3 regions of the Leclercia adecarboxylata genome follow, and region 1 is predicted to be linked to each of the others. Evidence: predicted binding sites of a transcription regulator. Region 1 holds the regulator's gene; each other region holds the start of a gene.
The links. The regulator CRP, encoded in region 1, controls carbon source genes, mostly activating them, when cyclic AMP is high. The targets are predictions, from matches to a motif close to ATGTGANNNNNNTCACAT.

Region 2: a site for CRP is predicted at 7,442-7,459, ahead of FHN83_RS07605 (enolase C-terminal domain-like protein). Genes of this name have one in related genera too.
Region 3: a site for CRP is predicted at 4,155-4,172, ahead of FHN83_RS22945 (sugar transporter). Genes of this name have one in related genera too.

Annotation. Positions count from the first base shown of each region.
Region 1 is NZ_CP040889.1:1,646,872-1,656,705, forward strand. It holds gene FHN83_RS09695 (ABC transporter ATP-binding protein) at 1-567, shown strand, start outside; gene FHN83_RS09700 (hydrolase) at 564-1,580, shown strand; gene FHN83_RS09705 (YheU family protein) at 1,583-1,801, shown strand; gene FHN83_RS09710 (phosphoribulokinase) at 1,832-2,701, shown strand; gene FHN83_RS09715 (OsmC family protein) at 2,770-3,174, opposite strand; gene crp (cAMP-activated global transcriptional regulator CRP) at 3,485-4,117, shown strand; gene FHN83_RS09725 (YccS/YhfK family putative transporter) at 4,175-6,262, shown strand; gene argD (bifunctional acetylornithine/succinyldiaminopimelate transaminase) at 6,339-7,559, opposite strand; gene pabA (aminodeoxychorismate synthase component 2) at 7,647-8,210, opposite strand; gene FHN83_RS09740 (putative adenosine monophosphate-protein transferase Fic) at 8,241-8,843, opposite strand; gene FHN83_RS09745 (YhfG family protein) at 8,833-9,000, opposite strand; gene ppiA (peptidylprolyl isomerase A) at 9,109-9,681, opposite strand.
Region 2 is NZ_CP040889.1:1,227,875-1,237,708, reverse strand. It holds gene cobT (nicotinate-nucleotide--dimethylbenzimidazole phosphoribosyltransferase) at 1-555, shown strand, start outside; gene FHN83_RS07625 (DUF2238 domain-containing protein) at 539-1,156, opposite strand; gene FHN83_RS07620 (autotransporter domain-containing protein) at 1,274-4,264, opposite strand; gene FHN83_RS07615 (alpha/beta hydrolase) at 4,452-5,291, shown strand; gene FHN83_RS07610 (GntR family transcriptional regulator) at 5,359-6,078, shown strand; gene FHN83_RS07605 (enolase C-terminal domain-like protein) at 6,066-7,265, opposite strand; gene FHN83_RS07600 (PTS transporter subunit EIIC) at 7,540-8,913, shown strand; rRNA gene FHN83_RS07595 (16S ribosomal RNA) at 9,366-9,834, shown strand, end outside.
Region 3 is NZ_CP040889.1:4,398,307-4,408,140, reverse strand. It holds gene FHN83_RS22970 (sialidase family protein) at 1-1,138, shown strand, start outside; gene FHN83_RS22965 (YhcH/YjgK/YiaL family protein) at 1,135-1,605, shown strand; gene FHN83_RS22960 (SDR family NAD(P)-dependent oxidoreductase) at 1,607-2,284, shown strand; gene FHN83_RS22955 (PhzF family phenazine biosynthesis protein) at 2,473-3,267, opposite strand; gene FHN83_RS22950 (PhzF family phenazine biosynthesis protein) at 3,283-4,071, opposite strand; gene FHN83_RS22945 (sugar transporter) at 4,247-5,443, shown strand; gene FHN83_RS22940 (MarC family NAAT transporter) at 5,480-6,148, opposite strand; gene marR (multiple antibiotic resistance transcriptional regulator MarR) at 6,406-6,840, shown strand; gene marA (MDR efflux pump AcrAB transcriptional activator MarA) at 6,859-7,242, shown strand; gene marB (multiple antibiotic resistance protein MarB) at 7,273-7,488, shown strand; gene eamA (O-acetylserine/cysteine exporter) at 7,521-8,420, opposite strand; gene ydeE (efflux MFS transporter YdeE) at 8,614-9,813, shown strand.

The sequences.
Region 1 (9,834 bases):
CAGCGCCCTAACCTGCTCCTGCTCGATGAACCGACTAACCACCTCGATCTCGACATGCGTCAGGCGCTGACCGAAGCGTTAATCGAATTCGAAGGCGCGCTGGTGGTCGTTTCGCACGACCGTCACCTGCTGCGCTCCACCACCGACGATCTCTATCTGGTGCATGACGGCAAAGTCGAGCCGTTCGATGGCGATCTGGAGGATTATCAGCAGTGGCTGAGCGACATTCAGAAGCAGGAAAGCCAGCCTGTGGAAGGGGCTAAAGAGAACGTCAACAGCGCCCAGGCCCGTAAGGATCAGAAGCGTCGCGAAGCAGAGCTGCGCACCCAGACCCAGCCGCTGCGTAAAGAGATTACCCGTCTGGAAAAAGAGATGGAGAAGCTCAACGCCACGCTTGTCACGGTGGAAGAGAAGCTCAGTGACAGCGGTCTGTACGACCAGAGCCGCAAAGCCGAACTGACAGAGTGTCTGCAGGTTCAGGCAAAAACCAAATCCAGCCTTGAAGAGTGTGAAATGGCCTGGCTCGACGCGCAGGAGCAGCTTGAGGACATGCTCGCATCCCTATGACACAAACAATCCCATCTGATTTCAATTTTCCCCACGACGAGAGCGCGACATTTGTCCCCATGCGCGGCGTGGCGAACCCGCATCTGCAAACCATGCTCCCGCGCCTGCTGCGCCGGAAGTTACAGTTCACGCCCCACTGGCAGCGGCTCGACCTGCCGGATGATGACTTCGTGGATCTCGCCTGGAGTGAAGATCCCTCTCAGGCGCAGCATAAACCGCGACTGGTGGTGTTTCATGGTCTGGAGGGGAGCCTGCACAGCCCTTATGCCCACGGTTTGATCCATGCCGCGAAAGAGCGCGGCTGGCTTGGCGTGGTGATGCATTTTCGCGGCTGCAGCGGCGAACCGAACCGGCAAAAACGGATCTACCACTCCGGCGAGATCGAAGATGGTCGCTGGTTCCTGAACTGGCTGGTGCAGACCCACGGCCCGGCACCCACCGCGGCGGTAGGCTATTCACTGGGCGGCAATATGCTCGCCTGCCTGCTGGCAAAAGAGGGTGATAACGTCCCGCTCGACGCGGCGGTCATTGTCTCTGCGCCGTTCATGCTTGAGCAGTGTAGCTATCATATGGAGAAGGGGTTTTCCCGCGTTTATCAGCGCTATCTGCTGAACTTACTGAAAGCCAACGCCGCCCGTAAGCTCAAGGCCTACCCGGACACGTTGCCTGTCAGCCTTCAGCAGTTGAAACGGGTGCGTCGCCTGCGCGAATTTGACGATCTGATCACCGCGAAAATCCACGGTTTTGCCGATGCTATAGACTACTATCGCCAGTGCAGCGCCATGCCGTTGCTGAATCAAATCACCCGGCCTACGCTGATTATTCATGCGAAAGACGATCCCTTTATGGATCATCACTCGATCCCGGCGCCGGACCATTTACCGGCCAACGTGCAGTATCAACTAACCGAACATGGCGGACACGTGGGCTTTATCGGCGGCACGCTGCGTCGACCGCAGATGTGGCTGGAGACACGTATCCCGGACTGGCTGACCACATATCTGGAAAAGTAAACATGATCATTCCCTGGCAGGATCTGGCTCCCGAAACGCTGGATAATCTGATTGAAAGCTTTGTATTGCGTGAGGGCACAGATTATGGTGAACATGAACGCACGCTTGAAATGAAAGTCGCCGATGTTAAACAGCAGCTTAAAAGCGGTGAGGCCGTTCTGGTGTGGTCCGAACTGCACGAGACGGTGAATATCATGCCCCGTGGTCAGTTTCGCGACTGATCGCACACTCTTTCCACTCAGGGAGTTGCTATGTCCGCCAGACATCCGGTTATTGCCGTTACAGGGTCGAGTGGTGCAGGCACCACCACCACCAGCCTCGCCTTCCGTAAGATCTTCTCGCAACTGCATCTGCGTGCTGCAGAGGTAGAGGGCGACAGCTTTCACCGCTACACCCGTCCTGAGATGGATATGGCAATCCGCAAAGCGCGCGATCTCGGCAAACATATCAGCTACTTTGGCCCCGATGCCAACGACTTTGGCATGCTGGAGCAGACCTTCGCGGAATACGGACGCAGCGGGACCGGCCAGTCGCGCAAATACCTGCATACCTATGACGAAGCGGTGCCGTGGAACCAGGTGCCGGGTACCTTTACTCCCTGGCAGCCGCTGCCGGAACCCACCGACGTGCTGTTTTATGAAGGTCTGCACGGCGGGGTCGTCACGCCGCAACACGACGTGGCGCGCCATGTCGATCTGCTGGTGGGCGTGGTGCCTATCGTTAACCTGGAGTGGATCCAGAAGCTGACGCGGGATACCAGCGAGCGCGGCCACTCCCGTGAAGCGGTGATGGATTCCGTGGTTCGCTCCATGGAGGATTACATTAACTTCCTCACGCCGCAGTTTTCCCGCACCCATATTAACTTTCAGCGCGTCCCGACCGTGGACACCTCGAACCCGTTTGCGGCAAAAGCCATCCCTTCGCTGGACGAGAGCTTTGTGGTGATCCATTTCCGCAATCTGGACGAGATCGATTACCCCTGGCTGCTGGCGATGCTGCAGGGCTCGTTTATTTCGCACATGAATACGCTGGTGGTGCCGGGCGGCAAGATGGGGCTGGCGATGGAGTTAATCATGACGCCGCTGGTGCAGCGGCTGATGGAAGGCAAGAAGATCGCTTAATCTGTTCTCCCTCTCCCTGTGGGAGAGGGTCGGGGTGAGGGCATCAGACCGCACGATGCCCCACAAGCTTATGCCTCGATCACTTCATACGAATGGGTAATTTTGACCGCTTTTTCCAGCATCAGCGCCACGGAGCAGTACTTCTCCGCAGAGAGATCCACCGCGCGGGAGACCGCAGCGTCTTTCAGCTCTTTGCCGGTCACCACGAAGTGAAGATTGATATGGGTAAACAGGCGCGGCGCTTCATCCCGGCGTTCTGAGGTCAGCTTTACTTCGCAGTCAGTCACGTCGTGACGGCCTTTTTGCAGAATCGATACCACGTCGATTGCGCTGCATCCACCCGCCGCCATCAGAACCACTTCCATCGGACTTGGCGCTTTGTCACCGGAGTTGCCATCCATCAGTATCTGGTGGCCCGAGGCAGACTCACCGAGAAAGGTTAACCCTTCAACCCATTTCACACGTGCTTGCATTTTTATTAACTCCAGGATTGCATTTTTCCTGTCAGATTACGCGCCAGTAACAATTCTGGCAACGGAAGTCGACCTGCATCAAGCTGAAGCGAGACACCAGGAGACACGCGGCAAAACCTATGCTAAAACAGTCGAGATGCTACAGTAATACATTGACGTTACACATGTATGCAGAGGACATCACACATTACAGGCTGCTAATTATTGTGACAGCCGCTCCCCAGGCAGGGGGAAGAATTCGATTGCAACCCCCAGAGTACAGGTACACAGCCAGACTCTGGAGACAGCTTATAACAGAGGATAACAGCGCATGGTGCTTGGCAAACCGCAAACAGACCCGACTCTCGAATGGTTCTTGTCTCATTGCCATATTCATAAGTACCCATCGAAGAGCACGCTGATTCACCAGGGTGAAAAAGCGGAAACGTTGTATTACATCGTCAAAGGCTCAGTAGCAGTGCTGATCAAAGATGAAGAAGGCAAAGAGATGATCCTCTCTTACCTGAATCAGGGAGACTTTATCGGTGAACTGGGCCTGTTTGAAGAAGGTCAGGAGCGTAGCGCCTGGGTCCGTGCGAAAACCGCGTGTGAAGTGGCTGAGATCTCTTATAAGAAATTCCGCCAGCTGATCCAGGTTAACCCGGATATCCTGATGCGCCTCTCTTCGCAGATGGCTCGCCGTCTGCAGGTCACTTCCGAGAAAGTGGGCAACCTCGCCTTCCTGGACGTGACGGGCCGTATCGCTCAGACTCTGCTGAACCTGGCGAAACAGCCAGACGCCATGACCCACCCGGACGGTATGCAAATTAAAATCACCCGTCAGGAAATTGGTCAGATCGTCGGATGTTCTCGTGAGACGGTGGGCCGTATTCTGAAAATGCTGGAAGATCAGAACCTGATTTCCGCCCACGGTAAAACCATCGTGGTTTACGGAACACGTTAATTCCACTCAGACGGCGTGGCATCGCACGATGACACGCCGTTTTTGTCTCTCTCACCCATGTGGCGCAGGCTCATCTATCACCCGGAAGTTAACTACGCACTGCGGCAAACCCTGGTGTTGTGTCTCCCTGTGGCTGTGGGTTTAGTTCTCGGTTATCTGCAATACGGTCTGCTGTTCTCCCTCGTCCCCGCCTGCTGCAACATTGCTGGCCTCGACACGCCCCATAAACGCTTTTTTAAACGCCTGATTATTGGCGGCTCGCTGTTTGCCGGCTGTAGCCTGGCCGTGCAGCTGTTGCTGGCGCGCGATATACCGTTGCCCCTCATTCTGACGGTGCTGGCGATGACGTTAGGGGTCACGGCAGAGATCAGCGCCCTGCATGCCCGCCTGCTGCCCGCCTCGCTGATTGCCGCCATCTTTACCCTGAGCCTGGCGGGAAATATGCCGATCTGGGCGCCGCTGCTCATCTACGCGCTGGGCACCCTGTGGTACGGGCTGTTCAACTGGTTCTGGTTCTGGATGTGGCGCGAGCAGCCGTTGCGTGAATCCCTGAGCGTGCTCTACCGCCAACTGGCCGATTACTGCGAAGCCAAATACACCCTGCTGACCCAGCATACCGACCCTGAAAAATCGTTACCGCCGCTGCTGGCCCGCCAGCAGAAGGTGGTCGACCTGATTAGCCAGTGTTATCAGCAGTTGCACATGCTTGCCGCGAACAAAAATCATGAATACAAGCGGCTGCTGCGTACCTTCCAGGTGGGTCTGGATCTGCAGGAGCACATCTCCGTCAGCCTGCATCATCCGAAGGAGGTGCAAACGCTGGTGGAGCGCAGCCACGCCGAAGCGGTGATCCGCTGGAACGCCCTGACCGTCGCCGCCCGTCTGCGCGTGCTGGCGGATGACATTCTCTATCATCGCTATCCCACCCGCTTCAACATGGACAAGCAGCTTGGCGCGCTGGAAAAAATCGCCCGCCAGCACCCGGATAACCCGGTGGGTCAGTTCTGCGCATGGCACTTCAGCCGGATTGCCCGCGTGCTCCGCACCCAGCGTCCGCTCTATCCGCGCGATCTGATGGCGGACAAGCAGAAGCGCCTGCCGCTGATCCCCGCCCTGAGAAGCTATCTGTCGCTTAAATCTGCCGCCCTGCGCAATGCGGCCCGCATCAGCGTGATGCTGAGTATCGCCAGCCTGATGGGCGTGGCGCTGCATCTGCCTAAGCCTTACTGGATCTTAATGACCGTCCTGCTGGTGACGCAAAACGGCTACAGCGCCACGCGGGTACGCATTCTCCACCGGGCGGCCGGTACCCTGGCGGGGCTGGTTATTGCCGGCGTTACCCTGCACTTCCACGTTCCGGAAGGCTACACCCTGACGGGGATGCTGATGGTCACCCTGGTAAGTTATCTGTTCATTCGTAAGAACTACGGCTGGGCGACGGTGGGCTTCACGGTGACCGCCGTGTACACCCTTCAGCTGATCACGCTGAACGGGGAGCAGTTTATTATCGCCCGACTGGCCGACACCCTGATTGGCTGTTTAATCGCTTTCGGCGGGATGGTATGGCTGTGGCCGCAATGGCAAAGCGGGCTGCTGCGCCAGAACGCCCACGACGCGCTGGAGGCCGATCAGGAGGCCATCCGCCTGATCCTCAGCGACGATCCGCAACCCACACCGCTGGCGTGGCAGCGCATGAAGGTTAACCAGGCGCACAACGCGCTGTTCAACTCCCTGAATCAGGCGATGCAGGAGCCGGGCTTCAATTCAGCCTATCTGGCGGATATGCGGCTGTGGGTGACGCACAGCCAGTTTATCGTCGAACATATCAATGCGATGACGACGCTGGCGCGGGAACATACGATGCTGACGCCCGATCTGGCGCAGCGGTATTTGCAGTCGTGTGAAATTGCGCTTCAGCGCTGTCAGCAGCGTCTGGAGTATGACGCGCCGGGGGAGAGCGGAGACAGTAATATTCTGGAAGCGCCAGAGACCCTGACGCACGGCCCCATGAGCACGCTGGAACAGCATCTGCAGCGTATTCTGGGGCATCTGAACACCATGCACACCATTTCGTCGGTGGCGTGGCGCCAGCGCCCGCATCACGGTATCTGGTTGATCCGGCGGCTGAAACGCACGCCGTATTAATTGCCGGGTGGCGCTGCGCTTACCCGGCCTACAAATCCGTAGGCCCGTGCAAGCGCAGCGCCGCCGGGCAACACAACTACGCCTGAACCACCCGCTTCACCGCGTTCGCAAAGCGGTTCATCCCTTCGTCGATATCCGCGCTTTCCACCAGCAGCGACGGCGCAAAGCGCATCACGTCCGGTCCGGCGTTGAGCACCATCGCCCCTTCGCTGGCGGCGGCATAGAGGAAATCACGCGCCCGGCCTTTGTACTGCGGCTTCAGCTCGGCGCCAATCAGCAGCCCCATGCCACGGATATCGCTGAAGACATCGTACTGGGCATCGATCTGCTGGAGATGCTTCACGAACTGCTCGCGCTTCGTATTAACGCCGCTCAGCACTTCCGGGGTATTGATGATATCGAACGCCGCCCCTGCGACCGCACACGCCAGCGGGTTGCCGCCGTAGGTGGAGCCGTGAGAGCCCACGTGGAACGCCGAGGCGATATCCTGGGTGGTGAGCACCGCGCTGACCGGGAAACCGCCGCCGAGTGCCTTGGCGCTGGTCAGGATGTCCGGCGTCACGCCGTAGTGCATATAGGCAAACAGATCTCCGGTGCGCCCCATGCCGCTCTGCACTTCATCAAAGACCAGCAGCGCCTGGTGCTGATCGCACAGATCGCGCAGTCCCTGCAGGAATTCTGGCGTTGCCGCCATCACGCCGCCTTCGCCCTGGATGGGCTCGACAACTACCGCGCAGGTGTGATCGTCCATCACCGCTTTTACCGCATGCAGATCGTTAAACGGCACGTGGATGATGTCGGCCGGTTTCGGGCCAAAGCCGTCGGAATATTTTGGCTGACCGCCCACGGTCACGGTAAACAGCGAACGACCGTGGAACGCGTTATGGAAAGCGATGATTTTGCTTTTAAACGGGCTGTGGCGGGTGGACGCGTAATACCGGGCCAGCTTAAAGGCCGTTTCGTTGGCTTCGGTGCCGGAATTCATAAACAGCACGCGTTCGGCAAAGGTGGCGTCGATGATTTTACGACCCAGACGTAGCGCGGGTTCGTTGGTAAAGACGTTGCTGGTGTGCCACAGGGTTTCGCCCTGGCTTTTCAGCGCCTCGACCAGCGCCGGGTGACAGTGACCTAACGCCGTCACTGCAATGCCGCCCGCAAAATCAATGTACTCTTTGCCCTGTTGATCCCAGACGCGGCTACCTTTCCCTTTCACCGGGATAAACTCAGCCGGTGCATAAATTGGCAGAATCACCTCATCGAATGTCGCGCGCGTAATTGCAGATTGTTCAGTTGCCATGTAACCCCACCCTTTTTTAAGCAAAAAGCAGAAGTGAAAATATAATCACGAAATATGCTTAAAAAATCACTTCATGGCAACTAAAAATCAACGATTGAGGAAATTAGCCAGCAGCTGGTGGCCCTGCTCGCTGAGAATGCTTTCCGGGTGGAACTGCACCCCCTCCAGATCCCATTCCCGGTGGCGGATACCCATGATCTCCTGCGTTTCGCTCCAGGCGGTGACCTCAAAGCAGTCGGGTAAGGTAGGCGGATCGATGACCAGGGAGTGGTAGCGGGTGACGGTAAGCGGGTTATTCAGGCCAAGGAACACTCCCGTGCCGGTGTGCGTTACCGGGGAGGTTTTGCCGTGCATCACTTTGGCGGCCCGCACGATGGTGGCGCCAAAGACCTGGGCGATAGCCTGATGTCCGAGGCAGACGCCCAGAATCGGCAATTTACCGGCATAGTGGCGGATCACCGCCAGCGAAATGCCGGACTCATCTGGCGTGCAGGGTCCGGGAGAGATCACAATTTTCTGCGGATTGAGCGCCGCGACATCCTCCAGAGAGAGCACGTCGTTGCGCCGGACCTCCACCTCCGCCCCCAGTTCGCAAAAATACTGGTACAGGTTCCAGGTGAAGGAATCGTAGTTATCAATCAGCAGAATCATGGCGGCTCCCGAAAAAATGGCCGCCCTATTCTACTCAGTTTCCCGGGCTTCGCTTACCACTTTACTGAAGATTGCGTTCAACGCGCTCAGATCCCCCATCGCCCCGCTCTGGTTGGCCTGCGCCCACGCCTCAGGATCGATATCGCGCCAGTCGAGCTGATAGCCCGCATGGATCGCCAGCTGCTCAAAGAAGATGCGCTGAACAATGCCGTTGCCGATGCGGAACGGGTGCAGGACGTTGATTTCGCAATAGTAGTGGCTGAGGCGGTTGATGAAGTCCGCTTTCTCAAGCCCGACGAGATACCCCTCTTCTTCCAGATCCTGCATCAGGGCGTTGCCCTCTTTTTCGATGTAGGCGAAGTGGCAGAAGCGGGTATCGCCCTGGTAGATATCCATTTCACGAATATCACCTGCCCAGTCGAAGATATCCTGATAGATATGCTGATGAATGGCGCACAGATGCGGCAGTCCGCGCAGCAGCGGCCCCAGGCCGAGGGTAGCCGCGCGCAGGGCAGTGAGTTCATACGCCGCCTGCGCAAGACGCTCCGCCTGGCGGATGCCCAGCCGGTTACGCATCACATTCAGTCCGGGATAGAGATAGGGATCGCGATCGTTGCCGTATTTATCGCTCATAGTGCCTCCTGAGTTCCTCAAGACGCAACTGTGCCTCGTCGGCGCTGAGCGTGACTAGCGGACTGTCGACCCCTTCAAGACGGCGACTGGCCTGAAAATTCGCGTTTCGCTGTTGTTCCCAGAGACGGGATTTTTGTTTCTCAGTGAGTTTTTTCACCTGTTACCTCCCTGCTTGTGCCCGTGTTGCCACAAGTATAAGCAGCAAACTGCAGTTTCGCAGGGAGGTAAAGGCAACGCGGGCAAAGACTGCCCGCGCCAGCAGGGATTAAGGCAGGACTTTCGCAGAGAGGATAACTACCGGTTTTGTCGGCACATTCTGGTAAGGGCCGACGTCGTGCGTCTGCACCTGAGAAATTTTATCGGCCACATCCATGCCTTTCACAACTTTACCAAATACCGCATAGCCAAAATCACGCTGGCCGTGGTCGAGGAAGGCGTTGTCCGCCACGTTGAGGAAGAACTGGCTGGTGGCGCTGTCTTTATCGGCGGTACGCGCCATCGAGATGGTACCGCGGCTGTTGCGCAGGCCGTTATCCGCTTCGTTCTTGATTGGCGGGTTAGGCTGCTTCTGCTGCATCTGCTCGTTGAAGCCGCCGCCCTGCAGCATGAAGCCTGGGATCACACGGTGGAAAGTGGTGCCGTTATAGAAACCGCTGTTCACGTAATCGAGGAAGTTTTTCACAGAAATTGGGGCTTTCTGACTGTTCAGTTCCAGCTCAATGTTGCCGGCAGAGGTGGTCAACAGAACGTGCGGGTCTCCTTTCGCTGCCAGCGCAGCAGGAGAGAGGGCTGAGAGAGCAAGTACAGCCGCGACAGCCGCCAGGGTTGATTTGAGCATGAGAATTCCTTAACAAAGCGCAGTAAAGAAAGCGAATGGCTTGATTCTAAAGAGCAGTATGAACCTAGGCCAGCCATTTACCTAATTTTACCAATTTGAAACAGATGTAACCGCCGGGCAAACTCAGGCCAGTGAAGTTAACGTGATTAATAT
Region 2 (9,834 bases), 420 kb from region 1:
ATTGCGGTATTTGGCACCGGCGAGCTCGGTATGGCCAACACCACGCCCGCGTCGGCCATTATCAGCGTGCTGTGCGGCTGCGATCCCCATGAGGTCGTGGGTATCGGCGCGAACCTGCCGGCGGAGCGGATGGCGCATAAAGAGGCGATGGTGCGTCAGGCCATTGAAGTCAATCAGCCCAACTCCGCCGATGGCATCGACGTGCTGGCGAAAGTGGGCGGCTACGACCTGGTGGGGATGACCGGCGTGATCCTCGGGGCCGGATCCTGTGGTCTGCCGGTGGTGCTGGACGGTTTTCTCTCCTATGCAGCGGCAATAGCCGCCTGCCAGATTGCGCCTGAGGTGAAAAACTACTGCATTCCGTCGCATTTCTCGGCGGAAAAAGGATCCCAGCGGGCGCTGGAACACCTCGGGTTAACCCCCTATCTCTACCTGGATCTGCGTCTCGGCGAGGGAAGCGGGGCAGCGCTGGCGATGTCGATCGTCAGCGCCGCCGGGGCCATGTATTGCGAAATGGGCGTGCTGGCAGAGAGTGGGATCAGCCTGAAGGCGTAAGCTGGCGCTGATGCCATCTTCCCAGCAGCAGCACCGTGGTGAGCGCGCCGAGCAGGGCGCAGAACATATCCGACTGGGTGTCCCACTGATCGCCCTGGGTGCCGAGGAAATCATCCGCGCCTTGCCCCATCGCCAGCGCCGCCCACCATTCGATTAGCTCGTAGGTGGCACTGATCGCCAGCGCCACGCAGCACACCAGAAAGCCCGTCATCTTATGGCCCCTGACGTAGCCGCCGCGCACCAGGATCTCCCGTGCCGCCAGCGCCGGGACCAGCCCCTGGAAAAAGTGCCCCAGCTTGTCGTACGGGTTGCGGCTCAGGTGGAACATATCCTGCACCGCAAAGCCCACGGGCACTTTGGCGTAGGTGTACATTCCGCCCACCATCAGGATGATGGCGTGCCAGAAAATCAGGAAGTAGAGCAGGGGCGTCAGCGGGTAGCGGCGTTGAGTGGCCAGCAGCAGCGGCACGATGATGATGACGGGGGTCACTTCCATCAGCCAGGTGATGCGGTCCTGGGTATACAGGCCGGTATAAATGAGGATCAGCAGCAGAAGCAGCGCGCCGACCTTTAATGCAGAGGAGAGAGCGGATTGTGTCATGTTATTTAAGTGTTTAGTAAAACAGACACTATCGATCTGCCCGGCGAAAAACACAACATTTTACGCCGGGCATAAAAAAACGGGGCCGCTGTGGGCCCCGTTGATCGTTTATAACAATCAGAACGACTTGCGTAAACGCAGGCTGAAGGTGTGCGCCTGGTAACGGTCGCCGGCCTGCAGATCGTAACGTGCGTCGAAGCTCAGGTCGTTGGCGTCGTACAGCGTGCTGCCGATGGCGACGCCAGCCATATCTTCCACCGGTGAGGCACCTTTGGTGATAAAGCTGGTTTCACCGATGGCGTCGGCGGCGTAGGTCGCATGGCTGCTGACCTGACGGTTATCGTACTGGTGGATCCACGAGACCTGGGCGAACGGCGTCAGGTTACCCAGACCGGTAGCGAAGGTCTTCTCGATGCGGGCACCGATATCGCTCACGACCGACTGGCTGTGGGTGCTGCTCACATCCAGCGCCATACCGTTGCCGCCGGTTTCGCTGTAGCCATCAACATGCTGATAGCCGTAGGTCAGGCCCGCCAGCGGAGTCAGGACCACGTCGGCTGGCAGCGCGATCGGGTAGCCAAACTCACCTTGCAGGGTAACGGACTGACCGTTGAACTTGCCGTGGGCCGCGCCGGAGAAGCCGGTGAAATCTGCCCGGCGAACCGAGCTGTAGTTCTGACGGTTCAGGCCCGCGGAGAGGTTCAGGTACCACGGATTTCCGGTGTAGCCCGCGTAACCAATCACCCCGTAGTTGTCGGCGGTGGAGTTGTTGCCGCTCAGGTTGTCTTTACCGTGCACGGAGGTGTTGCTGTAGTTCAGCGCCGCACCCAGACGCCAGTCGTCGCCCAGCGCGCGGTCGGCACCGATGATCAGGCCGCCAAATTTCGCTGAGTAACCGCTCACGTCGTCGCTGCTGTCCTGACGGGCATAGCCGCCGAACGGCTGTCCCCAGACGATCCAGTTATTCGCGTAGTCGTCACCGGTTGCTACCCCGCTGACGCCGGAGGCTTGCGGGTTACGAACGGCATCGATGTGAGCACCCACTACGGCCTGAGCAGTAGAGGTGGCAACGGTTGCCGCTGAACTGGTGTTGAGGTTCTGGCTGGTAGAGAGACGCTCGCCAACGCGGTTCGCCTCTTTTTTACCTTCAATCGCCAGCGAGGCGTTATACAGGTTCAGCAGCTCCGGAGAGGCGATACCGGAATAGCTCGCCAGGCCGCCGAGTGAAGCGGTGGCGCTTGGGATAGTGGCATAACCCTGCTTGCCCGGCTGGGCAGGGGCTGGCTGTGATGGCGCAGGCTGCGTCGGCTGCACTGGCGTTGTCACCACCGGCGGGGTGACTTCCGGCTCTGTGACCACCGGCGGAGTGACTTCTGGTGTCGGCTCAGGCTGAGGTTCAGGCTGCGGCTCTACCGGATCGGGAGTGACCGGCTCTGCGCCCAGGGTTAACACCAGCGCTTTGCTCTGGGCGTCTTCATAGACGGTGCCGTTAACAGTGCCACGGTAGCCGAGCGCTTTGTAGTTCAGCTGGTCAGCGTGATAGTCGGTCTGCGCACCTGCGGCATTGATCACCACGTAACGCTGCCCTTCGGCGAACTGATAGGTGTTGCCGGTACGCAGCAGGTTGATGCTGGAGCCCGCGTCGATAGTGGCGTTGCCGCTGACGTTCAGACGACCATAGCCCGCGTCGGCAAGCAGATCGCCGCCAGCCACGGCCAGATCAGAGATGCCGGAGATCAGCGTGGCGGCCGCTTTCTGGTGGTAATCGCCCAGGATGTTGAGGCTGTTATTCACCTGCAGGGACGCGGCTTCGTTCAGCACGATGCCGGGCGTCACGTCGACTTCGTCGCTCATCTGCACTGACATCAGACCATACTCGGGGATGCTGCTAAAGGTACTGATGTTGTCGTTGAGCAGCAGGGCGCCGCTGCCGAATGTCACGTTGGAGGCGGTAATAGTGCCCGTCGCGCCGTCGAGGCCGGTCAGGGTACCCATGTTGGCGCCGCCGTTAATGGTTAATGGCGTCGCGCTGGTGGAGTAGATATCACCGGTCACGGTGCCGGTATTATTGAGGGTCACCGTGTCGCTGTTATTGCCGTTTACAAACAGGGCATAGCCGCCACCGCTTAGCTGACCGTTGTTGACGATCTCGGTGTTGCCCTGGTTGCTGTAATTCCAGATGTAGATCCCGCTCCAGTTACCCGAGATTTCACCATTATTCTCGATGGTGCCAATCTTGCTGTTGCTGCTGTTGTTGTACACAGCGGTGTCATTGGCGGTGATGGTACCGTTATTTTCAAGGGTGCCGAGGGTGCCGGAGTTGATAATGCCGTAGGAGCTGCCGTTGATTTTATCGTCATTGACGAGGGTGTTGATGACGCCCTGGTTAATGATAGCGGAGGTGCCGTAATAGTCGGTCGTGCCGCCTTCAATGGTTCCGGTGTTATGCAGCGTGCCAATCGTGCCGCTGTTAAAAATGGCGCTTTTCTGCCCAACGTACATGCCGTTCTCATTGTTCACGGAAGAGATCAGGCCAGCGTTGGTCAGGTTATCAATGGTGCCCAGATTGTTGATGCCGCGATAGCCCACAATCTTGCCATCTGCGGTATTGGTCAGGGTGCCGATAGTCCCGGCATTGCTCAGCGTCCCGGTGTTATTAAACCCGAAGATGCTGTAAGAGCCCGGCATGCTCTCAAGGGTGCCGCTGTTGGTGAAGGTATCAACCACGCCCGTTGCACCCACCGCCACGACGCTGCCGTTTTGGTACTGGCTCAGGCTGGAGATGGTGCCGTTATTGTTAAGCGTACCTACTGTTCCATTAATCTGAACAATATTGTCGTTTCCCAATAATAGGTTATCAACGCTACCGTTAATGATCCCGTCATTGGTAAGTGTGGTTACAGTAACGTCCGCGTTCAGGGTTAATGCGGTGGTAGGTGTACCTGTAATGCTTCCCGCCTGCGTGATGTGCACCAGCTCTTTTGAATCGGCGATCTGAACATTACTCGTCGGCGTGTCGATAATTAACTCGGGAGACGTTGCGAAGGCTTGCGCAGCGCTTGAGGCAACCAGCAGGGAGATCAGCTGGCTAAGGCGTTTCTTTTCCATGGTATTCCGTCATAAGTTGCGATGTTGTGCAAAATGCTGGGGCGATTTCTTCGGATTAATCCGATATCTTCGGGCGCAGAATATACAATTTGTTGCCGAAAACAATAAGGGATGCTTAATTATTTCAGGCTGAATTAATTCCACATTTTTTGTAGTGTTTATAATTTGAGTTAAGGCTGGTGGCGGCATGAGGATATATCCTCACCTTTTGCAGGGAACCTTATTGATTAGTTTGTCTTTATTATTGAGCGGGTGTATTTCCGTAGATCCCAACACCGCCGCGCAGCAGATCGCCGCTCATGGTGGTCTTACCAGTGAAAAATTTGACGCAGATCCCTACCCGATTGTCGGCTGGCATCGGATCGCGCCGCCGGTTAACACGCTGCATGTCTATATCGAGGGGGATGGCTTTGCCTGGAAAAACCGCACCACGCCATCCGATAACCCGACGCCGCGTAATCCCGTCGGCCTGAAGCTGGCGGCAGCGGATAAACACGCCAGCGTGCTTTATCTGTCCCGGCCCTGTCAGTTTATCGGAGCACCTCTGCCGGCCCGTTGCAGCGTCAATATCTGGACTCAGGATCGCTTCTCACCTGCGGTTATCGAGGCCATGAACGCGGCGCTTAACCGGGCTGTACAGCGTTATCCCGGGGTGAAAATCGATCTGATTGGCTACTCCGGGGGCGGAAATATTGCCGCGCTGCTGGCGGCACGGCGGAGCGATGTGCGCTCCCTGCGCACGGTGGCGGGGAATCTCGACATTGCGTATGTGAACGCCCTGCATCATGTCACTCCGATGCCCGCGGCTAAGAGCGCCATTGAAAGTGCCCCGGCGCTTCGCAGTCTGCCGCAGATCCACTTCAGCGGTGGGGATGACACTACCGTGCCGCCCGCCGTTGCCAGGCGGTTTCAGCAGGCGGTGGGGGAGAATTGCACACGGGTAGAAACGATTGGTGGGATGGCACATGGCTCGGACTGGGCTAACGTCTGGCCGCAACTGCTGGCGCAAGGTTTGCCGGGATGCTGAATAAACCGATCGCAAAATGTTACCCTTACGCACCCCGGCGACGGTTGAAGGATTTCAGGACCGAATAATGAAAAAGAAAGAGTTTGTGACTCAGGATCTGCTGAGCAAAATCTATCAGGACACCACGGCGGGGCCACGCAAACTTCCCCCTGAAAGGCAGCTTGCCGAAGAGTATGGCGTGTCACGTTTCACTATCCGCCAGGCGCTGGAGAAGCTGGTGAGCATTGGCGTGGTGCGGATAGTTCAGGGGTCGGGTATCTGGATCAACGAGCACGCCCGCAATAACCCGCTGATCTACAACTCGATCACGGAAAAGCGATTCGACCAGATGCGCTACCGGATGATCAGCCTGCATAAAACGCGGCCCGACCGCGCGGTACAGCAGATCTTCGGTATCGATGAAGAGAGTTTTATCTGGCACTTTTGTCGTCTGCGCTATGTCGATGACCAGCCCGTACAGCTGGAGGTATCCAGCATGCCCGCCGCCGATTTCCCCGATCTTAATCAACAGGTCATTGAGCGCTCTATTCAGCAGTACGTATTAAGTAAGGGGCTGGTAATTTCCCATATGCTCACCACCTACCGGGCGGTCAGCGTCAGCCGTGAACAGGCGGTGCTGCTGGGCTGCAAAAAAGGCGGGCCGGCAATGCATATCAATAACCGGGGAATACTGGAGGGGGGCCGGGTATTTGAGGTGAGCGACATCATTGATATCAACTACACCTGCACTTACGTCAGCCCCTGGAATCGCGATAATTTAACCTGGCGGCAAAATCAGGGCGTATGAATGGTGCCGTCCGGCAGGCGGCTTTGCGTCCACTCGTGCGGGCGATAAACCACCGGATACGCCAGGGCCTGCTCTTCATTAAAGCCGGTGCCGATGCCTGGTGCGGCCGGCGGGTAGACAAACCCGTCCTTCACCTCAGGCGCGCCGGGAAACACGCTGTCGGTCGTGGCTGAGCGGGGGATAAACTCCTGAATGGCGGCATTGTGCAGATGAATATTCAGGTGCGTATTTACCGCCACGCCGATCGGGGTCATATCGCCGGGGCCATGCCAGGCAAGGCGCACGCCAAAGGCCTGGCATAAATGCGCCAGCTTAAGCGCGGGGGTAATACCGCCGATCTGTGAAACATGACAGCGAATAAAGTCGATACGACGATTTACGATCAAGTCGTGCCACTCCGCCGGATTATTGAATAACTCCCCCATCGCCAGCGGGACGCAGCTTTGCTGACGAACCTGTTCCAGCCAGGCGCTCTGCTGGGGCGGCAAAATATCTTCGATAAAATAGGGCTGATAAGGCTCCAGCTGTTTGGCCAGCAGCACCGCCTGCTGGGGGAACAGGCGCTCGTGCACATCGTGTAAGAGCTGGAGCTTCCAGCCATATTTCTCGCGCAGGGCGCGGAACATCTCCACGGTATTGCTCATATATTCATGCTGATCGAACCACGCACCTGCCGTTGGATTTTCCGGGGCGTGCAGGGCCGACGGCGTGCCGCCGTAAAAACCGAGCTGGCAGCGGATATGTCGATAACCCTGCGCCACCAGTTTATCGACCGAGGCAAACAGCTCTTCCAGCGTCTCGCCGCTGGCGTGGCTGTAAGCGGGGATCGCATCACGGGATTTCCCGCCCAGCAGCTGATACAGCGGCATACCAGCCAGTTTTCCTTTGATATCCCACAGGGCCATATCTACGCCGGAGATAGCATTATTCATCACCGGACCGTTACGCCAGTAGGCGTTGACGTTCATCATCTGCCATAGATCTTCGATGTTGTTAGCATCCCGGCCGATCAGCAGCGGTTTAAGGTACTCATCAACAAGTGTTTTAACTGCCAGAGGGCGCTGCTGGAAGGTGGCACAGCCGTGTCCGACAGGCCCTTGCTCCGTTGTGACGCGCACGGTTACCAGGTTATGTCGGTCCGGGCGGGTAATAAAACACTCGATATTTTTGATAATCACAGGCGTCACGAGAAACTCCTTTGCTGCGCTGTGGAAATACAGAATGGGAATATCATCACCCCAAAAATGTTGGCGGGTAAATGGTTTTTTTTATTATTTATTTTGGTCAGTTATTTGGTTTTATTTTAATTAAAAACCGTACCAATTTTGCGTTATCTACAGTTTTTTTCTCTTATGCAGGCTGATTGTGAGCGACTTCAAATTTTATTGGTTTGTTTTGTTGTTGTGGTTTATTTATGCTCACTGCATCAATAAAACGACAACAATAAAGGCAGGAGTCTTTATGGGGACGCAAGAAGCCATCAATAATATTATTCGTCTGGTTGGCGGGCAGGGGAATATTAATAAGGTCTGGCACTGCATGACGCGGCTGCGGTTTGATTTAATCGACGATAATAAAGTGGATCAAAACGCGATCAAAAATGTGCCCGGTGTGCTGGGGGCACAACTCCAGAGCGATCAGTTTCAGGTGATTATCGGTCCCAAGGTTAACAGCTGGTACGAGCAAATGCTCAGCGTGCTAGGTCAGGATGCCAGTAATGCACCAACGGCAAAAAAGGGGCGTAAAAGCCTGGTCTCTCTCTTTATGGATACCGTATCGGGCGTATTTGGTCCGATTGTACCGGCCATTGCCGGGGCTGGGATGATCAAGGGCCTGCTGGCTGGGCTCATCGCGCTTAAGGTGGTGTCGGCAAAAAGCGATACCGTTATGGTGATAGACCTTATCGCCAGCGGCGTCTTTTATTTCCTGCCGTTCTTTCTTGCGGTGTCGGCGGCTAAGATTTTTAAAACGAATGAGTATCTCGCCGCAGCGGTTGCTGCCTGTCTGATGTATCCCTCCTTAATAGAAGCGGCGAAAGCGCTGGCGACACATCAGGAAGGTGCGGTGAGTGCCCTCTGGTTAATGAATGCGATCCCGGTATCCGTCTTTAACTATGCTTCGAGCGTGATTCCGGTGATTTTCTCGGTGCTGGCACTGAGCTATATCCATCGCTGGGTCGACAGCATTATGCCGGATGTGCTCAAAACCGTATTTACGCCCACGCTCACCCTCTTTATAGGTGCGCTGGCGGCGCTGGTGGTGATCGGCCCCATCGGCATCTGGCTGGGTAAAGGACTCGCCTTCTTTATAGAAGGGCTGTTTGGTGTGTCGGCCAGTTTTGCCGGGTTCATTGTTGGGGCCATCCGTCCAGTGGCGATCCTGACCGGGATGCACCACGCGATGACGCCCATCGCCCTGCAGAACTTCAGCGACCGTGGCTACGACATGCTGATGCCGATGATGTTTATGGCCAATATGGCGATTGCGGGGGCGACGTTTGCTATCTGGCGCCTGAGCCGTAATCGTCAGGAGAAGACCGTCACGCTGTCGGCGGCCATCTCTGCGCTGCTGGGCATTACCGAGCCGGCACTCTTTGGGGTACTGACGCGCTACAAAAAAGCGTTCATTGCGGCGACGGTAGCCAGCTCCCTCGCGTCTGCCTTCATCGCCTTCTTCGGCGTGCGTCTTTATGGCTATATCTTGTCGAGCATCTTCAGCTTGCCTGCTTATATAGGCCCGTACTTTGTCTTCGCCCTGGCAGGCGTGGCGATATCACTGGTGTTGTCCTTTATGCTGACCATAGTTCTGGTAGGAAAAGAGCAAGCCTCCGAATGATTCAGAACCCCGTCTCACCGCCTGCGCAGCGGCTAATATCACGGTGATTGTGGATAAGTCTGTGTGTAATCAGGTATAAGGCGGGGTTTTGCTGGGGAATTCAGCAGTCAGTCATTTTTCTGTCATTTAAGGGTTGCGGCCTGAAGAGAACTCCCTATAATGCGCCTCCATCGACACGGCGGATGTGAATCACTTCACACTAACAGCCGGGCCGGTTGAAGAGAAAAGCGTGAAATAATCGCTTGACTCTGAAAGAGGAAAGCGTAATATACGCCACCTCGCAACGGTGAGCGAAAGCCGCGTTGCACTGCTCTTTAACAATTTATCAGACAATCTGTGTGGGCACTCAAAGTGACATGGATTCTTAATGTCTTCGGACAATAAATGAATACCAAGTCTCTGAGTGAACATACGTAATTCATTACGAAGTTTAATTCACGAGCATCAAACTTAAATTGAAGAGTTTGATCATGGCTCAGATTGAACGCTGGCGGCAGGCCTAACACATGCAAGTCGAACGGTAGCACAGAGAGCTTGCTCTCGGGTGACGAGTGGCGGACGGGTGAGTAATGTCTGGGAAACTGCCTGATGGAGGGGGATAACTACTGGAAACGGTAGCTAATACCGCATAACGTCGCAAGACCAAAGAGGGGGACCTTCGGGCCTCTTGCCATCAGATGTGCCCAGATGGGATTAGCTAGTAGGTGGGGTAACGGCTCACCTAGGCGACGATCCCTAGCTGGTCTGAGAGGATGACCAGCCACACTGGAACTGAGACACGGTCCAGACTCCTACGGGAGGCAGCAGTGGGGAATATTGCACAATGGGCGCAAGCCTGATGCAGCCATGCCGCGTGTATGAAGAAGGCCTTCGGGTTGTAAAGTACTTTCAGCGAGGAGGAAGGTGTTGAGGTTAATAACC
Region 3 (9,834 bases), 2.4 Mb from region 1:
TCGCCCGCAGCCAGAGGATGGCCGCGTGGAAACGGCGATGCTGCCCTCTTCCTGCCCGCAGAATCACGCAGCAAACCTGCTGCCGCTGCCGGACGGCACCCTGATGTGCGTCTGGTTCGGCGGCACCCAGGAAGGGATCGCTGATATTTCGGTGTGGGGGTCGCGCCTGGCTCCCGGCAGCAACCAGTGGAGCGAGGCGGTGAAACTCTCCGACGACGCCAGCCGCTCGGAGCAGAACCCGGTGCTGTTCCTCGCCCCGGACAACGTGCTGTGGCTGCTGTGGACCGCCCAGCTCTCCGGCAACCAGGATACCGCCATCGTGCGCTATCGCCAGTCACGCGATCTGGGCCAGACCTGGGGCGAGATCGCCACCCTGCTGGATAAGCCCGGCACCTTTATCCGCCAGCCGATTGTGGTGCTGGATAACGGCAACTGGCTGCTGCCGGTCTTTTACTGCCGCACACAGCCGGGTGAAAAATGGGTGGGCAACGATGACATCAGCGCGGTGAAAATCTCCGAAGACCAGGGCCGGAGCTGGCGCGATGTCGAGGTGCCTGAAAGCCTGGGCTGCGTGCACATGAACATCACCGCCCTAAACAACGGCCACCTGGTGGCGCTGTACCGTAGCCGCTGGGCGGACAATATCTACATCAGCCAGTCGCTCGACAACGGCGAAAGCTGGTCTGTGCCGGAGCCGACTGAGCTGCCGAACAACAACTCGTCGATTCAGGTCACGACGCTGGCAAGCGGTGAGCTGGCGCTGGTGTTTAACCACATGAGTGCGGCGGGTGCGCTGGAGCGTCGCGCCTCGCTGTACGACGAGATTGACGACGGCGACGGGCGTAAAGAGCCGGAAGTCATCAACGGCCGAGCCGCATTCTGGGGCGCACCGCGCGCGCCAATGACCGTGGCGATTTCCGCCGACGGCGGGAAAAGCTGGGCCTGGCAGCGCAACCTCGACGAGGGCGACGGCTATTGCATGACCAACAACTCGCTGGAGAAACTCAACCGTGAGTTTTCTTATCCCAGCATCAAACAGGGTGCCGACGGGTCGCTGCATATCGCCTATACGTACTTCCGTCAGGCGATCAAATACGTGCGCGTCTCCCCGGAATGGGTAAAGGAGTCGCAACGGTGATTATCGGACACCTTAACGCCCTGCCGCTGGCAGGGCTCCCCGCCGCTCTGCGTGAGATACTCGATCGCCCGGACTGCTCTCTGGCGGCGCTGGCCGCCCGGGATGACGGACGCTGGCAGCCGGAAGGCTGTCCGTGGTTCTGCCATATCGGCCCGGCGCAGACCCAGCCGCAGGCGCAGCGCCATACGGAATATCATCATCAGTGGGCGGATATTCAGGTGGTGGTGGCGGGTGTGGAAATCATCAACGCCGGAATGCAGTCCCTGGCGCAGGAGGGCGACGAAGAGCGCAAGCCGGATCTTTATATCGCCCCCGGGGCGGTACATCCGGTGAGCATTACCCTGAAGCGCGGGGATTTCGCGGTATTTCTGCCCGGCGAGCCGCATCAGGCGCTGTGTGCGGCTGATGCCCCGATGACCGTGCGCAAGGCGGTATTCAAAGTGCCGCGCGCGCTGCTGGAGGTGTGATATGCGCACTGCCATCGTCACGGGTGCCAGTTCCGGTATCGGCGAAGCCATCGTGAAGCGCCTGCTGGCCGAGGGCTGGCAGGTCACGGGGTTAAGCCGCCGCGGAGTGGATAATGCGCATCCGAATTTCACCAGCCTGAGCTTGGATTTGAGTGACACTGTCACGCTTGCGACTGCGTTGAATGCGCTTCCGGTGCCGCAGGCGATTGTTCACGCCGCCGGAATGATGGCCGCCGCCCCGCTCGGGGAGCTGGATCCGGTGGTCAGTGGCCGCCTGTGGGGGCTGCATATTCACGCCGCCGAGATCCTGTTTAACCAATTTGCGCCGCGGATGAGCGCGGGCGGACGGCTGGTGGCCATCGGCAGCCGCACCTCCCGGGGTGCAGCGGGTCGTTCGCAGTATGTTGCCACCAAAGCGGCGCTGGTGGGGATGGTGCGCAGCTGGGCTGCGGAGCTGGCTCCGCGCGGGATCACCGCCAACGTGGTGGCTCCGGGTGCGACCCAGACCCCGATGCTGAGCGCCCCCGGACGGCAAACGTCCCCGCCAAAAGTACCGCCGATGGGGAGATTAATCGCCCCGGAAGAGGTGGCGGCGATGGTGAGTTATCTGCTGAGCGCCGATGCCGCGCCCGTCACCGGGCAGGAGCTGGTGCTGTGCGGAGGGGCGTCGTTGGGGTGAGTTGTGCGGCCTGTTTGCCGGGTGGCGGCTGCGCCTTACCCGGCCTACAAAATCCTAGGCCCGTGCAAGCGCAGCGCCGCCGGGCGATGCCGAGGGGTGTTGTGCGGCCTGGTGCCCTCACCCCGGCCCTCTCCTTTGGTCCGAGGGTGCAAACACTAAAAACAGCAACTTGCGTTGCCGTTTTGCTTTTATCTCCGCAGGAACACGGTGCCTTTCAGATAGAGCGCCGCCTGGCCGCCGATCAACACCCGGTCACCCTTCAGCTCGCAGCGCAGATCCCCGCCGCGGGGAGAAACCTGCCGCGCCAGCATGGCGGTTTTACCCAGCTTCTCGCTCCAGTATGGGATCAGCATGCTGTGGGCGGAGCCGGTGACCGGATCTTCCGCCACCCCTTCGCCCGGACAGAAGAAGCGGCTGACAAAATCATACTCGTCCCCCGGCGCGGTAACGCAGACCATCTTGCCCAGCGGCATCATGCCGTCGATATCCGGGTTTAAGGCCTCGACCTGCTGCTGGTTTTCCAGCACCACCAGGTAATCGCGCCCTACCCGCACCTCTTTCGCCTCGCGGATACCCAGGGTGTTGAACAGCAGTTCCGGCGGGTTAGCGACCGGCTCGCAGCCCCACGCCGGGAAGTCCAGCGTCAGCCAGTCGCCGCTGCGCTTGACCTTCAGGTCGCCCACAAAGCGGGTGGAGAAGACAATCTCGGTCTGCGGGTAGTCGAGATACTCAAAAATCACGTGCGCGCTGGCAAGCGTGGCGTGACCGCAGAGGTTGATTTCGTACTGCGTGGTAAACCAGCGCAGTTCAAAGCCGGTGTCGGTGCGCACAAAAAACGCGGTTTCCGACTGGTTGTGCTGCTGTGCCATCTTCAACAGAACGTCATCCGGCAGCCAGGCCTCCAGAGGGCAAACGGCTGCGGGATTCCCACCAAACGCGCGGTCGCTAAACGCATCGACCAGATAGAATTCGATCTCTTTCATTGGGTTAACCCTTATTTAGCGCAAAAACAGATGACCTTTCATATACAGCGATGCCTTGCCGCTCATCAGCACCCGGTCGCCCTTCAGTTCACAACGCACGTCGCCGCCCCGGGCAGAGACCTGCCGGGCAAAGAGCGATGTTTTGTTGAGCTTTTCGCTCCAGTACGGGATCAGCATGGTGTGCGCCGAGCCGGTGACCGGATCTTCCCACAGCGCCACGCCCGGCGAGAAAAAGCGGCTGACAAAATCGTACTCGCCCTCGCCCCGGGCGGTGATCGACACTTTATGCTCGCCCGGCGTCATGGCGTGGATATTCGGCGCTACCGCCTCTACCTGCTCGCGGTTTTCCAGCACCAGCACCCAGGCGCGCCCCTTGCGGGCCTCGACGTAATGGCTTATCCCCAGCGCGCGGAGCATCTCTGGCGGCGGAGTCTGTACTTGCGTCGGACAGGCCGGGAAATCGAGCGTTAACCAGTCGCCGTCGCGGCTGACAGTCAGCCTGCCGGACGCCGTATCAAAATGGATCCGGGTATCGGGATAGTCCATCTCGTTGAACAGCACCCAGGCGGTGGCCAGGGTCGCGTGACCGCAGAGATTGACCTCGCCGTGGGTGGTAAACCAGCGCAGTTCGATGCCGCCTTTATGGCGCACGAAAAAAGCGGTCTCCGACTGGTTATGCTCTTGCGTCATCTTCAGCAGCGTTTCGTCCGGCAACCACTCCGGCAACGGACACACCGCCGCCGGGTTACCGCCAAATGCGCCATCGCTGAACGCATCGACCAGAAAAAACTCGATATCCTGCATCGCTTTACCTGTTGTTAACGTTATGTTGCATCCTATATTCATGGAAAAGAACCGATTTCACCAGCGATTACTGCGCCATCACAGTGAGATCTGCATCACAAAATGATTGTATTTCCACCAGGGAAGGTTTTAAGATCGTCACACCTCATTTACGTAATCAATCCCGGACATCCCTATGACAACCAACACAGTTTCCCGCCGGGTCGCATGGCTACGGGTGGTGACGCTCGCCGTTGCCGCGTTTATCTTCAACACCACGGAATTTGTTCCCGTCGGCCTGCTCTCGGATATCGCCAACAGCTTCGGCATGGAGACCGCCCAGGTGGGGATCATGCTCACCATCTACGCATGGGTCGTGGCGCTGATGTCGTTGCCCTTTATGCTGCTCACCAGCCAGATCGAACGCCGCAAGCTGCTGATCGGGCTGTTCGTGCTGTTTATCGCCAGCCATGTTCTGTCGTTCCTGGCCTGGAACTTTAGCGTGCTGGTGATTAGCCGGATCGGCATTGCCTTTGCCCACGCGATTTTCTGGTCAATTACCGCCTCGCTGGCCATTCGTCTGGCTCCGGCCGGGAAGCGCGCCCAGGCGCTGAGCCTGCTGGCGACCGGCACCGCCCTGGCGATGGTGCTCGGCCTGCCGCTCGGGCGCATCGTCGGGCAGATGTTCGGCTGGCGCACCACCTTTTTCGTTATCGGCCTTGGGGCGCTGTTCACCCTGCTGTGCCTGATTAAACTGTTGCCGAAACTGCCGAGCGAACACTCCGGATCGCTGAAAAGCCTGCCGCTGCTGGTGCGTCGTCCGGCGCTGATGAGCCTCTATCTGCTGACGGTGGTGGTTGTGACGGCGCACTACACCGCCTACAGCTATATCGAGCCGTTTGTGCAGACGGTTGCCGGGTTTAGCGCCCGTTTCGCCACTATCCTGCTGTTACTGCTGGGTGGCGCAGGCATTATCGGCAGCGTGCTGTTCGGTAAGCTCGGCAACCGTCACGCCTCCCTGCTGGTGAGCAGCGCCATTGGCCTGCTGCTGGCGTGTCTGCTGCTTCTGCTGCCCGCGTCGGGCAGCGAAATGAACCTGGCGCTGCTGAGCGTTGTCTGGGGCGTGGCGATCATGATCATCGGTCTCGGGATGCAGGTTAAGGTGCTGGCCCTGGCGCCAGATGCCACCGACGTGGCGATGGCGCTTTTCTCCGGGATTTTCAATCTGGGGATTGGCGCGGGTGCGCTGGTGGGGAATCAGATCAGCCTGCATATTTCGATGGCGTCGATTGGCTATCTGGGGGCGATACCGGCGCTGGCGGCGTTAATCTGGTCGGTGCTGATCTTCCGCAAATGGCCGGTCACGCTGGAAGAGCAGCCGCATCACGGTTAGAGAAAAGTCCGGGCGGCAGGACGCCGCCCGGTTTGGCTATGACGGATAGGTCTGAATAATTTCCAGCACGCCGTTGATAATAAACTGCACGCCCATGCAGACCAGCAGGAAGCCCATCAGACGGGAGATCGCCTCGATACCGTCTTTGCCCACCCAGCGCATAATCGCGCCCGAGCTACGCAGACAACCCCACAGGATCACGCCGATAAGGGCGAATATCAGCGGCGGTGCAATCATAATTACCCAGTCCGGGAAGTCAGAGCCGCTGCGCACCGTCGAGGCGGAACTGATAATCATCGCAATCGTACCCGGACCCGCAGTGCTTGGCATGGCCAGCGGCACGAAGGCGATGTTCGGTGCTTCTTTATCCTGCATCTCCTCAAGCGTGTCCTGCGCGTCGCTGGCATGCGTCGCTTTCGGGGCCGGGAACAGCATTCTGAAGCCGATAAAAGCAACAATCAGGCCACCGGCGATGCGCAGGCCGGGAATGGAGATCCCAAAGGTGTTCATCACCAGTTGTCCGGCGTAGTACGCCACCATCATGATCGCGAAGACGTAAACAGAGGCCATGAGCGACTGATGATTACGCTGTTCACGGTTCATATCCCCCGCCAGACCCAGGAACAGCGCAACGGTGGTTAATGGGTTCGCCAGCGGCAGCAGAACCACCAGCCCAAGACCAATTGCTTTAATTAAATCAACCATTTTACTGAGTTGTCCTTATCAAAAATGAACCACGCAAGTATAGGGTGAAAACCCCTGTTTCGACTACGCGCGCTTCGTAAGTAATATTTTCGCGCCGAAATCAATTCACCACGATGATATGTCGTTCTACGAAGCGGGCAAAAAAGTGATCTGAATCGCTTTAGCAAATCGTGTCATAAGCAAATGCATTCAGTTGACTTATAGTTGCCTGAGCAATAATATCTGCCGTGATTAAACTACTTGCCAGGGCAACCATTGTGAAAAGCACCAGTGACCTCTTCAACGAAATCATTCCGCTGGGTCGCCTTATCTATATGGTTAACCAGAAGAAAGACCGCCTGCTCAATGACTATCTGTCACCGCTGGATATCACCGCAACGCAATTTAAAGTGCTCTGCTCCGTGCGCTGCGAGGTGTGTATCACCCCGGTTGAGCTTAAGAAAATCTTATCCGTCGACCTCGGCGCGTTGACGCGAATGATCGACAGGCTGGTCTGCAGGGGCTGGATTGAGCGCCGCCCTAATCCGAATGACAAACGCGGCGTGCTGTTGCAACTGACCAGTGACGGCGCGGAAATGTGTGAACAATGTCATCAATTAGTAGGACAAGAACTGCACCAGGAACTAACAAAAAACTTAACGGCGGACGAAGTGGCAACTCTTGAGCTCTTGCTTAAGAAAATCCTGCCGTAAACAGAAAGAGGTATGACGATGTCCAGACGCAATACTGACGCCATCACTATTCATAGCATTTTGGGCTGGATCGAAGATAACCTGGAGTCGCCGCTCTCGCTTGAGAAAGTGTCTGAGCGTTCAGGTTACTCAAAATGGCACCTGCAACGGATGTTCAAAAAAGAGACCGGCCACTCATTAGGCCAGTACATCCGCAGCCGCAAATTAACGGAAATCGCACAGAAGCTGAAGGAAAGTAACGAGCCGATCCTGTATCTGGCTGAGCGTTACGGGTTTGAATCGCAGCAAACGCTGACCCGCACGTTCAAGAACTACTTCGATGTGCCACCGCATAAATACCGTATTACCAATATGCACGGGGAATCCCGGTATCTGCTTCCGATCAATCACTGTAACTGCTAATCGCCTGTATTAAGACGTATCGAGGAATATATGAAACTGTTAGCTTCCGCCGCCTTCACCGCACTGGTGCTGGTCTCTGCCCAGAGTTTTGCGGAGCAAACGCCTTCTGTGCCGCAGCCTCACAGCCGCGACACGATGATCCTGCCGACCGCTAACGGTCAGTCGCCCCACGATTTTAACCATATGGGCGCAGGCAGCGACAAATCCGACGAGTTAGGGGTGCCGTATTACAATCAGCACAATTAATTCGTTTTGCCCCGCCCGCGCGGGGCTTTTTTTTAGCCCCTCACCCGCGCCGTCCGGCGTACGCGAAAGCCAAAGACGTTAATATAGAGTCCAGCCATCACCAGAACGGCCCCAATCAGCTGCAGCGCCCCGAGTTTTTCATTGAGCAGCAGTGCCGCACTGGCGATCCCGACGACCGGAACGAGCAGCGACAGCGGTGCCACCCGCCAGGTTTCGTAGCGTCCGAGCAGCGTGCCCCAGATGCCGTAGCCGATGATGGTGGCGACAAACGCCAGATAGACCAGCGACAAAATGGTGGTCACATCGATAGTCACCAGGCTGTTATACATCACCGTCGGGCCATCCAGCAGATAAGACGCCAGCATAAACGGCACAATCGGGATCAGGGCGCTCCACACCACCAGCGACATGACTGCCGGACGCGTCTCGAGCTGCATGATCTTTTTGTTAAAGATATTGCCGCACGCCCAGCTGAAGGCGGCCGCCAGGGTCAGCAAGAAGCCCAGCAGCGCGACGTGCTGTCCGTTGAGACTGGCCTCTGCCAGCACCAGCACCCCAACCACCGCCAGGGCGATCCCCGCCAGCTGTTTGCCCTGAAGCCGCTCGCCAAACACCAGCGCCCCCAGGATGATGGTGAAGAACGCCTGCGCCTGCAGCACCAGCGAAGCCAGCCCGGCGGGCATGCCGAAGTTAATGGCGCAAAACAGGAAGGCGAACTGACCGAAGCTGATGGTCAGGCCGTAGCCCAGCAGCAGACGAAACGGGATCTTCGGACGGGCAACAAAAAACAGCGCCGGGAAGGCCACCAGCATAAAGCGTAAACCGGCCAGCATCAGCGGAGGCATATTGTGCAACCCGACCTTGATCACCACAAAATTCAGCCCCCAAACCACCACCACCAGTAATGCCAGCAGCCCGTCTTTACGCGTCATACCCTGCCCCTGTTTATTAAATTTTTGTAAACACTTATCAAAGTAACGAAAAAATCCGAAGAGGAACAGATCATTATTTCTGGCAGTCAGGCGAAGCACTTAGGGATAAATTTGGTGCTATACAAGCCCCTTATGGCGTGATAATCCTGATAAGACATAACAAAAAATTCACACGCAATTGTCGGGCAGGAAAATGAACACATCACTCAGGCGCTCAACCGCAGCGCTGCTGGCGTCATCGTTATTACTCACCATTGGACGCGGCGCCACGCTGCCGTTCATGACCATCTATCTGACCCGCGTCTTCAACATGAGCGTGGAGAATATTGGTTATGCCCTGACGGTGGCCCTGACGATTGGCGTGGTTTTCAGCCTGGGTTTTGGCATTCTGGCCGACAAGTTCGATAAAAACCGCTACATGCTGATCGCCATTTTCGCGGTGGCGCTGGGCTTTCTGGCGATCCCGCTGGTGGATAACGTGGTGCTGGTGGTGCTAGCCTTTTCACTGATCAACTGCGCCTATTCGGTCTTTTCCACGGTGCTGAAAGCCTGGTTCTCTGACGTGCTGAGCCCGGCGGAAAAGGCGCGGGTGTTCTCGCTGAACTACAGCTTTCTGAACATTGGCTGGACCATCGGGCCACCGCTCAGCACCCTGCTGGTGATGTACAGCCTGCAGCTACCGTTCTGGGTCGCGGCCTTCTGCGCCGCCCTGCCGCTGGTGTTGATTCAGCGCTATGTGCAGAAAAGCGTGGCGGCCGACGGTGAACACGCCCCGGTGCCGTGGCAGCCGTCGGTGCTGCTGCGCGATCGGGCGCTGTTCTGGTATACCCTTTCCGGCCTGCTGGCCTCCTACGTGGGCGGTTCGTTCGCCAGCTGTATTTCGCAGTACGTGCTGGCGGCGGACTACGACAGTGATTTTGCCCAGAACGTGGTGGCCGTGGTGCTGCCGGTAAACGCCGCATTGGTGGTCTCGCTGCAGTACATCATTGGCCGCAAGCTGTCGGCGCGGAATATCCGCCCGTTAATGACTCTCGGCACCCTGTTTTTTGTCCTCGGTCTGGCGGGGTTTATGCTCTCCGGCGAGAACCTGGTCTACTGGGGGATCGCAGCGGCGGTGTTTACCATCGGTGAGATTATTTATGCGCCGGGTGAGTATATGCTGATCGACAATATCGCCCCGCCGGGTATGAAAGCCAGCTACTTCTCCGCCCAGGCGCTCGGCTGGCTCGGCGCGGCGTTTAACCCGATGATCACCGGACTGATCCTGACCCATCTCCCGCACTGGTCGCTGTTTGTGATTATGATGGTCGCCATCGTGCTGGCGTGGATGATGATTTTGCGCGGGATGCGGGTGAAGGCGTGGGTTGAGGCGCCAGGTTTAGTCTCGCGGTAATTGCCCGGCGGCGCTTCGCTT